3 regions of the Leucobacter holotrichiae genome follow, and region 1 is predicted to be linked to each of the others. Evidence: predicted binding sites of a transcription regulator. Region 1 holds the regulator's gene; each other region holds the start of a gene.
The links. The regulator HrcA, encoded in region 1, represses chaperone genes, less so after heat shock. The targets are predictions, from matches to a motif close to TTNGCACTCGNNNNNNNCGAGTGCNAA.

Region 1 (3,271 bases):
GCTTGCCGAAGAAGCCCTGCTGGAATTCGCCCAGGTGCGGCGGATCGTCGCTGCGCAGCGACGCGAGCTGACGCACGAGATCCTGCTCGCGCTTCGACAGCTTGATCGGCGTGTTCACCTGCACCGCGATCTTGAGGTCGCCCCGGGTCGTACTGCGCAGCCCCTGGATGCCGCGCCCGCGCACCGTGATGACGTCGCCCGACTGCGTGCCGGCCACGACGTCCACATCGACCTCCCCGTCGAGGGCCTTCAGCTTCGCCGTGGTGCCGAGCACCGCATCGGTCATCGAGACCTGCATGGTGCACAGCAGGTCGTTGCCGTCCCGGCTGAACACGTCATGGTGCATCACCCGGAACTCGACGAACAGGTCGCCGTTCGGGCCGCCACCCGGGCCGACCTCGCCTCCGCCGCGCATCTGCAGGCGGGTGCCGGTGTCGATGCCCGAGGGGATGTCGATCGGGATCGTGCGGCGCTCGCGCACCCGGCCCTTGCCGCCGCACTCGACGCACGGGTGCTCGATCACGGTGCCGTAGCCCTGGCAGCTGCCGCAGGGGTGCATCGTGACGACGTTGCCGAACAGCGAGCGCACCTGGCGCTGCACCTGCCCCTGACCGCCGCAGACGTCGCACGTGACCGGGTGGGTGCCCGGCTGGCAACAGCTGCCCTGGCAGACCTCGCACAGCACCGCGGTGTTGACCGTGATGTCGCGCTGCGCCCCGAAGATCACCTCTTCGAGGGAGACATCGACGCGGATCATGGCATCGTCGCCGCGCTCGGAGCGGGAGCGCGGGCCGCGCTGCGCCCCGCCGAAGCCGCCCCCGAAGAACGTCTCGAAGATGTCGCCGAAGCCGGCGGCGCCGCCCTGGCCGCCGCCCATGTCGTAGCGCTGCCGCTGCTCGGGGTCGCTCAGCACGTCGTAGGCGTGGGTGACGTTCTTGAAGCGCTCCGCCGCATCCTCGCTCGGGTTCACGTCGGGGTGCAGCTCGCGCGCGAGCCGGCGATAGGCCTTCTTGATCTCTTCGGGCGTCGCCTCGCGCGACACACCGAGAGTCTCGTAGTGATCGGCCACGTTGTGCTCCTCAGGGGTGTTGTTCGGTGAGTTCGATGACTGGACGCGGCGGGGCGCATGACGCGCGCCCGCGGGAGTTACTGCTCCTCGCCCAGGAAGTGATTGAGATAGCGCGCCACCGCGCGCACCGCAGCGATGTTACCCGCGTAGTCCATGCGCATGGGCCCCAGCACGCCCAGCTTCGATACCGAGTCGGCCTCGCGCTCGTAGCTGGAGGCGATCACGGAGGTGGCCGCGAGGCCGTAGCGCGCGTTCTCCCGCCCGATCGAGGCCGAGACGTCGCGCCCGTCCTGCGCGAGCTCGCCGAACAGGCGCAGCAGGGCGACCTGCTCCTCGATCGCCTCGAGCACCGCGGGCAGCGACCCCGCGAACTCGCCGGGCCGGGAGAGATTGGCGGCGCCCGACACCGCGATGCGCTCGCTGCGGTTGGCCTGCAGCTGGCTCGACACGACCGAGAGCACCCGCCGCACCAGCTCGGTCTCGTCGGGCTGCGCCCACTCGGAGACGCGCTCGAGCAGGTCTGTCACCGCGGCGACCGCGGCCTCGACATCCGCGCCGACCGCTGTCTCCGAGATCCGCTGCTTCAGGCCGTGCACCCACGCCTCGGTAACCCGGGAGGCCGGCAGCCACGCCACCTGCTGCTCGACCACGCCACTGCCGAGGATGAGCACGCAGAGCACCCGATCCTCCCCGATCGCGACCAGGTCGATGTGGCGCACGACCGTGCGGCGCAGCGACGGGTACTGCGCGACCGCCACCTGGTTGGTGAGCTGCGCGAGCAGTCGGACCGTGCGCGCCATGACGTCGTCGAGGTCGCTCGACTCGCCGAGGAAGCGCTCGATGGCGGATCGCTGAGCGGCGCTCAACGGGCGGATCCTGGCGAGCGTGTCGACGTACAGACGGTAGCCCTTGTCCGTGGGCACCCGGCCCGAGGAGGTGTGTGTCTGAGCGATCAGCTCGTCCTCCTCGAGCAGCGCCATGTCGTTGCGGATCGTGGCTGCGGAGACCCCGAAGCTGTGCCGATCGACGATGGCCTTGGACCCCACGGGTTCGTTCGATGAGACGTAGTCGCTCACGATTGCGTGCAGCACCGCGAGGCTGCGCTCCGACACCATGCGACCGACCGTCCTTCCTGGCACTCGTCTCTTCAGAGTGCCAAGTCTACCGCAGCACCCTCGTAGGCGTCCGCAACGACGCACGCCGACAGCGAACCCCGGGCGGGCCCCGACGGCCCCGGGGACGCGGCTCACCCTCCGAGCAGGCGATGCACGACCGTGTCTGCGAGCAGGCGCCCGCGCAGGGTCGGGATCACGCGCGCGGGCCGCCCGGGAACCGCGATCGCGGCCCGCCCGTCGATGAGCCCGTCGGCGATGAGCTGCGGGATCGCGCGGCGCTCATCGGCCGACAGCACTTCCGCGGGCAGGCCCTCGGCGATCCGCGTCTCGAGCAGCACGCGCTCCTCGCGCCTCGCCTCCTCGCTCAGCGTCTCCCTCGCGTGCGCCGGCGAGATCCCCGCAGCGATGCGCTGCGCGTAGGCGCCCGGGTGCTTCACGTTCCACCACCGCACTCCGCCGACGTGGCTGTGAGCGCCGGGACCGGCGGCCCACCAGTCCTCGCCCGTCCAGTACGCGAGGTTGTGCCCGGAGCGGGTCTCGGGGGTGCGCGACCAGTTGCTGATCTCGTACCACGAGAACCCCGCGGCCGAGAAGCGCGCGTCGGCGAGCTCGTACATATCGGCGTGCAGGTCCTCGTCGGGCTCGGGCACCTCGCCGCGGCGGATCTGCGCTGCGAGCTTCGTGCCCTGCTCGACGATCAGCGCGTATGCGGAGATGTGGTCCGGATCCGTGGCGAGCGCGGCATCGATCGAGCACTCCCAATCGGCGAGCGACTCCCCCGGTGTGCCGTAGATGAGGTCGACGCTCACCTGCAGCCCGGCCTCCCGCGCCCATCGGGTGACGAGCGGAACGCGCTCGGGCGTGTGCGTGCGATCGAGCGTCGCGAGCACGTGGGGCACCGCCGACTGCATGCCGAAGCTCACCCGGGTGAACCCGGCCGCCGCGAGTTCAGCGAGGTACGCCTCGTCGACCGAGTCGGGGTTCGCCTCGGTCGTCACCTCCGCTCCCGGGGCCAGCCCCCACTCGTCGCGGATCCGGCCGAGCATGTCGGCCAGGTCGCGCGCGGGCAGCAGCGTGGGCGTGCCGC
Region 2 (3,271 bases), on a different contig from region 1:
CGGGGCTGTACCTGCTCACGACGACGGCGTGGACGCTCGGGGAGCGGCTGATCCTGACCCGCATCTACCAGCCGGGGGGCTGAGACGGGAGCGGGTGCTGCTCCTCGTTGCATCACGCCCCGTCCCCGCGCCGCCGTCCCCGCTGCAACTACGCAGATCTGCCGTCGAGCACACCGAAATCCGGGGTCCGGTGTGCTCGACGGCAGATCTGCGCTGCTAGGCTGGCGTGATGAACGAGTCGACACAGCCGCAATTGGAGGCGGTGCGGCAGCGGATCGACGCGCTGGATCGCCGGATCGTCGAGCTGATCGCCGAGCGCCAGGAGCAGGTGCTGATCGCTGGTTCGCTGAAGCAGGACGCGCAGGCGGTGCGGGCGCCCGACCGGGTGGAGCAGCTGATCCGCAAGGTGCGTGCGCTCGCGACCGACGCGGGGGCGTCGCCCGAGGTCGTCGAAGCGGCGTACCGGGCTCTCATCGCCGCGTTCATCGAGCTCGAGCTCGACTCGAGCGGGCATCGGGCCTAGCGAGCGGCCAGGGCGCGGAGGCTACCGCTTCCGATTCCACAGCTGGTGGGTCAACCCGCTCGAACTGCTGACCGATTCGATCGTGAAGCGATCCTCGATCCCCACGACGTCGTCCCAGAGGCGCACGCCGCGACCCAGCGTGATCGGCACGACCACGACGTGCATGAAGTCGACGAGGTCGTCGCGCAGGAACTGGCGAATCGTCGAGGGCCCGCCCCCGATGCGAACGTCCTTGCCGTCGGCGGCCTCGTTCGCGCGGCGCAGCGCCTCCGCCGGGTCGGCGTCGATGAAGTGGAAGCTCGTGCCGTTCGCGAACACCATGGGCTCGCGCGGGTGGTGCGTGAGTATGAAGCAGGGGGTTTTGAAGGGCGGTTCCTCGCCCCACCATCCGCGCCACCCGTCATCGGGCCAGGGCCCGTTCTGCGGCCCGAACTTGCGGCGCCCCATGATCTCCGCGCCGATGCCCTGCCCCCACATGCTGAACAGGGCACGATCCAGCGTCACCGGATCAGCGACCCGGTGAACGCCCTCGATGACGCGGCCGTCGAACCAGCCGAAGAGCGCACCGGCGTCTCCGATCGGACGGTCGAACGTCACGTGCTCGCCGGCCGAGAAGCCGTCGAGGGACACGAACTGGTTGTGTATGCGAGCGCGAGCCATGACGCCTCCGGGCGATTGCAGTCCGATCGCTCAACTCTAGGCCGGTGGAGCCGAGGAGGGAAGGGGCGGGCGCCGGTCTGCGGCCCCGCCCCGAGCCTCAGCGGCGGGTCAGCCCTTACGCGGGGCTGTTCTCCAGCTGCTGCGGCTTCGCCCCGCCGTCTGCCTCCAGCGTCTGCGATGCTGCGCCGCCGTTCGCGCTGGTGACCTCCACCTTGCGCGGCTTCGCCCGCTCGCTGACCGGGATCGTCACGCACAGCACGCCGTTGTCGTAGCTGGCGCTGATGCGCTCGGTATCGATGCCCTGGCCGAGGCTGAGCTGGCGCAGGAAGCTGCCCGATGTGCGTTCGCGGGTGATCCACTTCACGTTCTCGGTGCTCGGCAGGGTGCGCTCGGCGCGGATCGTGAGCAACTGGCCGTCCACATCGATGTCGACGGAGCCCGGATCCATGCCGGGCAGATCAGCGGTCAGCAGGTAGTGGTCGCCGTCGCGATAGAGATCCATGGGCATCTGCCGCGGCCCGCGCAGGGGCTCGTTGAACAGCGTGTCGGCGAGGCGTTCCATCTCACGGAAAGGGGTGTAGGTTGCCATGTTTCTCACCTTTCTCTGAACTGACGATTCAAGATGTGAAAGTTGAGTGCATATCACTCAACTTGAGAAAATATTAGCACTCTCTCGGGTAGAGTGCTAACTGTTGTTCGCTCGAGGCAAACGCGCCGCTCACTAGCATCAGCCGGGATACGGCCGCAACGGGCAGCAGCGGCCGCGCAGGTCTCGTAGACTGCGATAACAGAGACTCGCAAGGGGGTGCCATGACCGAGATGAAGGACATGACGGGCGGGCGCGAACTCGTCATGGTGTCCAACCGGTTGCCGGTGGACCGGGTCGTCGAGAAGGATGGATCCACCTCGTGGCGCACCTCACCGGGAGGCCTCGTCACGGCGGTCGCCCCCATCGTGGAGCAGCTCGGCTGCCTCTGGGTGGGGTGGGTCGGTTCTGCAGACGAGGCGGTCGACCCGTTCGAGATCGGCTCGATGCGCCTCGCACCCGTCGAACTGAGCGAGGACGACATCGAGCTCTACTACGAGGGCTTCTCGAACGGCACGCTCTGGCCGCTCTACCACGACGTCATCGCGCGCCCCGAGTTCCACCGCGTGTGGTGGGACCGCTATCAGAAGGTGAACCAGCGCTTCGCCGAGCGCGTCGCGCAGCACGCGGCGGAGGGCGCGATCGTCTGGGTGCACGACTACCAGCTGCAGCTCGTGCCCGCGATGCTGCGCGAGCTGCGCCCCGACCTCACGATCGCCTTCTTCCTGCACATCCCGTTCCCGCCGAGCCGGCTCTTCGCGCAGCTCCCGTGGCGCAAGCGCGTGGTCGAGGGCCTGCTCGGAGCCGACGTGATCGGATTCCAGCAGGTCACCGACGCCGTGGCGTTCCGTATGACGGCCGAGCGATTCACCCGCGTGCCCGCGCTCGGCAATACGATCGTCGTGCCCGGCGCCGCCGGTGAGCCGTCGCGCACGGTGCTCGCCCAGGAATTCCCGATCTCGATCGATGCCGCGGCCTTCGCCGAGGTGGCCGCCCGCCCCGAGATCCAGGAGCGGGCGAGGGAGATCCGCGCCGAACTCGGCAACCCGAAGACGGTCATGCTGGGCGTCGACAGACTCGACTACACGAAGGGGATCAGGCACCGTCTCAAGGCGTTCGACGAGCTGCTCTCGGACGGCGAGATCGATGCCGAGCAGACGGTGCTCGTGCAGGTGGCGAGCCCGAGCCGGGAGCGCGTCGACGCCTATCGGCAGCTGCGCGACGAGGTCGAGCTCACCGTGGGGCGCATCAACGGCGAGTACGGAAGCATCGGGCACGCGCCGCTCGTCTATCTGCATCGCGGGCACACACGCGACGAGATGGTGGCGCTCTACCTGGCCGCGGACGTGCTGCTGGTCACTCCGCTGCGCGACGGTATGAACCTCGTCGCGAAGGAGTACGCCGCGTGCCGCACCGACGAGCAGGGCGTTCTGGTGCTGAGCGAGTTTGCGGGCGCTGCCGACGAGCTGCGGGACGCGCTGCTCGTCAACCCGCACGACATC
Region 3 (3,271 bases), on a different contig from region 1:
GCCTCGGTGGTGAGGAAGAGGCCGGCGATCGACGCGGCGTTCTGCAGCGCCGAACGGGTCACCTTGGCGGGATCGAGGATGCCCTGCTCGGCCAGGTCGCCGTACTCGCCGGTCGCGGCGTTCAGGCCGTGGCCGAGGGGCAGGCTCGCCACACGATCGGCGACCACGCCGGGCTCGAGGCCCGCGTTGAGCGCGATCTGACGCAGCGGCGCCTCGATGGCGGCCTTGACGATCTTGGCGCCGACGGCCTCGTCGCCCGAGAGGCCGAGCCCCTCGAAGACGTCCTTGCCGGCCTGGATCAGCGCGACACCACCGCCGGGCAGCACGCCCTCGTCGACGGCGGCCTTCGCGTTGCGCACCGCGTCCTCGATGCGGTGCTTGCGCTCCTTGAGCTCGACCTCGGTGGCCGCGCCCGCCTTGATGACGGCGACGCCGCCGGCGAGCTTCGCGAGGCGCTCCTGCAGCTTCTCGCGGTCGTAGTCGCTATCGGTCGACTCGATCTCGCGACGGATCTGCTGCACGCGGCCGGCGATCTGCTCTTCCTCGCCGCCGCCCTGGACGATGGTGGTCTCGTCCTTGGTGATGATGACCTTGCGCGCGGTGCCGAGCATGTCGAGGGTCGCGTTCTCGAGCTTGAGACCGACCTCCTCGGAGATGACGGTGCCGCCGGTGAGGATCGCGATGTCCTGCAGCATGGCCTTGCGGCGATCGCCGAAGCCGGGAGCCTTGACGGCGGCCGACTTGAAGATGCCGCGGATCTTGTTGAGCACGAGGGTGGCGAGCGCCTCGCCCTCGACGTCCTCAGCGATGATGAGGAGCTGCTTGCCCGACTGGATCACGGGATCGACGACGGGGAGCAGGTCCTTGATGTTCGAAACCTTGCTGTTGACGATGAGGATGTAGGGATCCTCGAAGACCGCCTCCTGGCGATCGGCGTCGGTGACGAAGTAGGCCGAGAGGTAGCCCTTGTCGAAGCGCATGCCCTCGGTCAGCTCGAGCTCGGTGCCGAAGGTGTTCGACTCCTCGACGGTGACGACGCCCTCCTTGCCGACCTTGTCGATGGCCTCGGCGATGAGCTGACCGATCTGCTCGTCGGCGGCCGAGATCGAGGCGGTGGCGGCGATCTGCTCAGTGGTCTCGATCTCCTTCGCGTTCTCGAGGAGCTTCGCCGAGACGGCGGCGACGGCCTTCTCGATGCCCTTCTTGATGGCGATGGGGTCGCTGCCGGCGGCAACGTTGCGGAGGCCCTCACGCACGAGCGCCTGTGCGAGCACGGTGGCGGTGGTGGTGCCGTCGCCCGCGACGTCGTCGGTCTTCTTGGCGACCTCCTTGACGAGCTCGGCGCCGATCTTCTCGTACGGATCGTCGAGTTCGATCTCCTTGGCGATGGAGACGCCGTCGTTGGTGATGGTGGGAGCGCCCCACTTCTTCTCGAGCACGACGTTGCGGCCGCGCGGGCCGAGCGTCACCTTAACCGTATCGGCGAGGGTGTTCAGACCCCGCTCGAGTCCACGACGCGCTTCCTCATCAAACGCAATGATCTTTGCCATGTACTTCGCCCCTCCCGGACGTCTCTACCGATGGTCAGCTCCGTGCCGGCGCAGGCACCGACGCACGGATGTTTTAGCACTCAGCCGAATCGACTGCTAACACCAATCTTGGCACTCAAGCATGTCGAGTGCAAGCAGCGGTGCTCGCGATCAGCGAACACGCAGCCCGATCATTCGTCGTCGCGAAGGCGCGGCGACCGTCGCGTCACTCAGCGGGCAGGGTGGCGGGATCGACGGCCATGCCGGTAGCGGGGTCCACCGGCCAGCCGGTGACGGGGTCGATCAGCCAGCCCGTCCCGGGGTCGATGAGCAGACCGGTTTCGGGATCGATCTCGTATCCGGTCTCCGGATCGATCTGGGGTTCGCCCTCCGCGGGCTCCTCGGACCCGGCGCCATCGAGGTTCTTCGCTTCCTCGATCCCCGGCCCCGCATAGTCGGCCCCCAGCAGCACGACGAGCTGCGATCCGTACTCCTGGTACTCGTCGGCCTGGTAGGTCGAGAGGCCACCGAGCTTGGCCGCGAGACCCGCCGCGGCCGATGCGTCCGCCTCATCGCTGTAGAAGACCGCTGAGATCTGCACGTCGCTCGCGGAGGCACTGCCGCTGAACAGGATCGTGCCCCACTGCTCCTGGGTGATGATCTGATCGAGTGCGGCCGCGAGGTTGGTGGTCTCGGTGCCGTTGAGCACGGCCACGGTCGCCTCGGGATCGAGCACGGCGTCCGGAGTCTGGGCCGTGCTCGAGGTTCTCTTCGGACGGTCGCCCGGCAGTTGGCCCGCCTTGTCGATCGCGATCACGAAGCCGATACCCGCAGCCGTGAGCAGCGCGAAACCGAGCAGAGCGGCGATCAGGTACTGCGAGACGTAGCGGGGCTGGGCCGTGAAACGATGCGCTCCGACCCGGCCGCTGCGGGGAACGCGGTCGAATCTGTCTTCGGGGTAGTCCTGGCGCGCGCCACGAGGCTCGGTCGTGCCCTCGGTCTTCTGCGCCACCCCTGCTCCCGTCCAATCCTTCGGCCGCCGGGATGCTCCCCCGCGATTCCCCCTTAGCGTACCTTGCCGCATCCTGACAGTTCTCCGACGACGCGACGGTTTCGCAGTCGTCGCCCCGGGCGGTCGGAGCGAATCCTCAGGATCCGGCTTCGGCGGGATCCTGCAGCGAATCGGGTGCGTAGATCGCGCGCGCGAGGCCGTCGATGACATCGGGGATGCGGGTGCCACCCGCGAACAGCACCGAGTCGTCGATATCGATGATGCGCCGGTGCTGCCCCGCGGAGGTGAGGCCGATGCTCGGCTGCGCCCGGATCAGGCCGTCCACGCCGCCCGCGCTCTCGAGCCCCTTCGACATCACGATGATGATGTCGGGATCCATCGCGATCAACGCCTCCTCGGTCATCGGCCGTTCGCCCTCCCAGCCGATCTCGGCGGCGACGTCGACGGCACCGAGCGAACGGATGAGGGAATCGATGCCGCTGCCCTCGCCGAAGAGATAGAAGATGCCGGCGGTGCCCCGCACATAGAGGAAGGCGACACGGGGCAGATCGGCCGGATCAGCGGGCAGCATCTGCTGCACCTCGGCCTCCTTCTCGGAGATCGCCCGGCGCAGGGTGTCGATGAGCGGGGGCGCCGCTTCCCCGACACCCAGCGCATCGGCGACCTGCTGCGCGGTGATGAAGCTGGTCTCCGCGTCGACGGCGCGGTCGACGGTGACGACGGGGATGCC

Region 2: a site for HrcA is predicted at 1,846-1,872, ahead of AC0KXF_RS08930 (Hsp20/alpha crystallin family protein). Genes of this name have one in related genera too.
Region 3: a site for HrcA is predicted at 1,624-1,650, ahead of groL (chaperonin GroEL). Genes of this name have one in related genera too.

The regions. Positions count from the first base shown of each region.
Region 1 is NZ_JBVUAC010000001.1:321,977-325,247, forward strand. It holds gene dnaJ (molecular chaperone DnaJ) at 1-1,069, opposite strand, end outside; gene hrcA (heat-inducible transcriptional repressor HrcA) at 1,147-2,184, opposite strand; gene hemW (radical SAM family heme chaperone HemW) at 2,316-3,271, opposite strand, start outside.
Region 2 is NZ_JBVUAC010000005.1:259,227-262,497, reverse strand. It holds gene AC0KXF_RS08945 (YidC/Oxa1 family membrane protein insertase) at 1-83, shown strand, start outside; gene AC0KXF_RS08940 (chorismate mutase) at 230-523, shown strand; gene AC0KXF_RS08935 (dihydrofolate reductase family protein) at 545-1,183, opposite strand; gene AC0KXF_RS08930 (Hsp20/alpha crystallin family protein) at 1,299-1,772, opposite strand; gene AC0KXF_RS08925 (bifunctional alpha,alpha-trehalose-phosphate synthase (UDP-forming)/trehalose-phosphatase) at 1,994-3,271, shown strand, end outside.
Region 3 is NZ_JBVUAC010000002.1:163,997-167,267, forward strand. It holds gene groL (chaperonin GroEL) at 1-1,550, opposite strand, end outside; gene AC0KXF_RS04395 (LytR C-terminal domain-containing protein) at 1,756-2,541, opposite strand; gene AC0KXF_RS04400 (heme/hemin ABC transporter substrate-binding protein) at 2,678-3,271, opposite strand, start outside.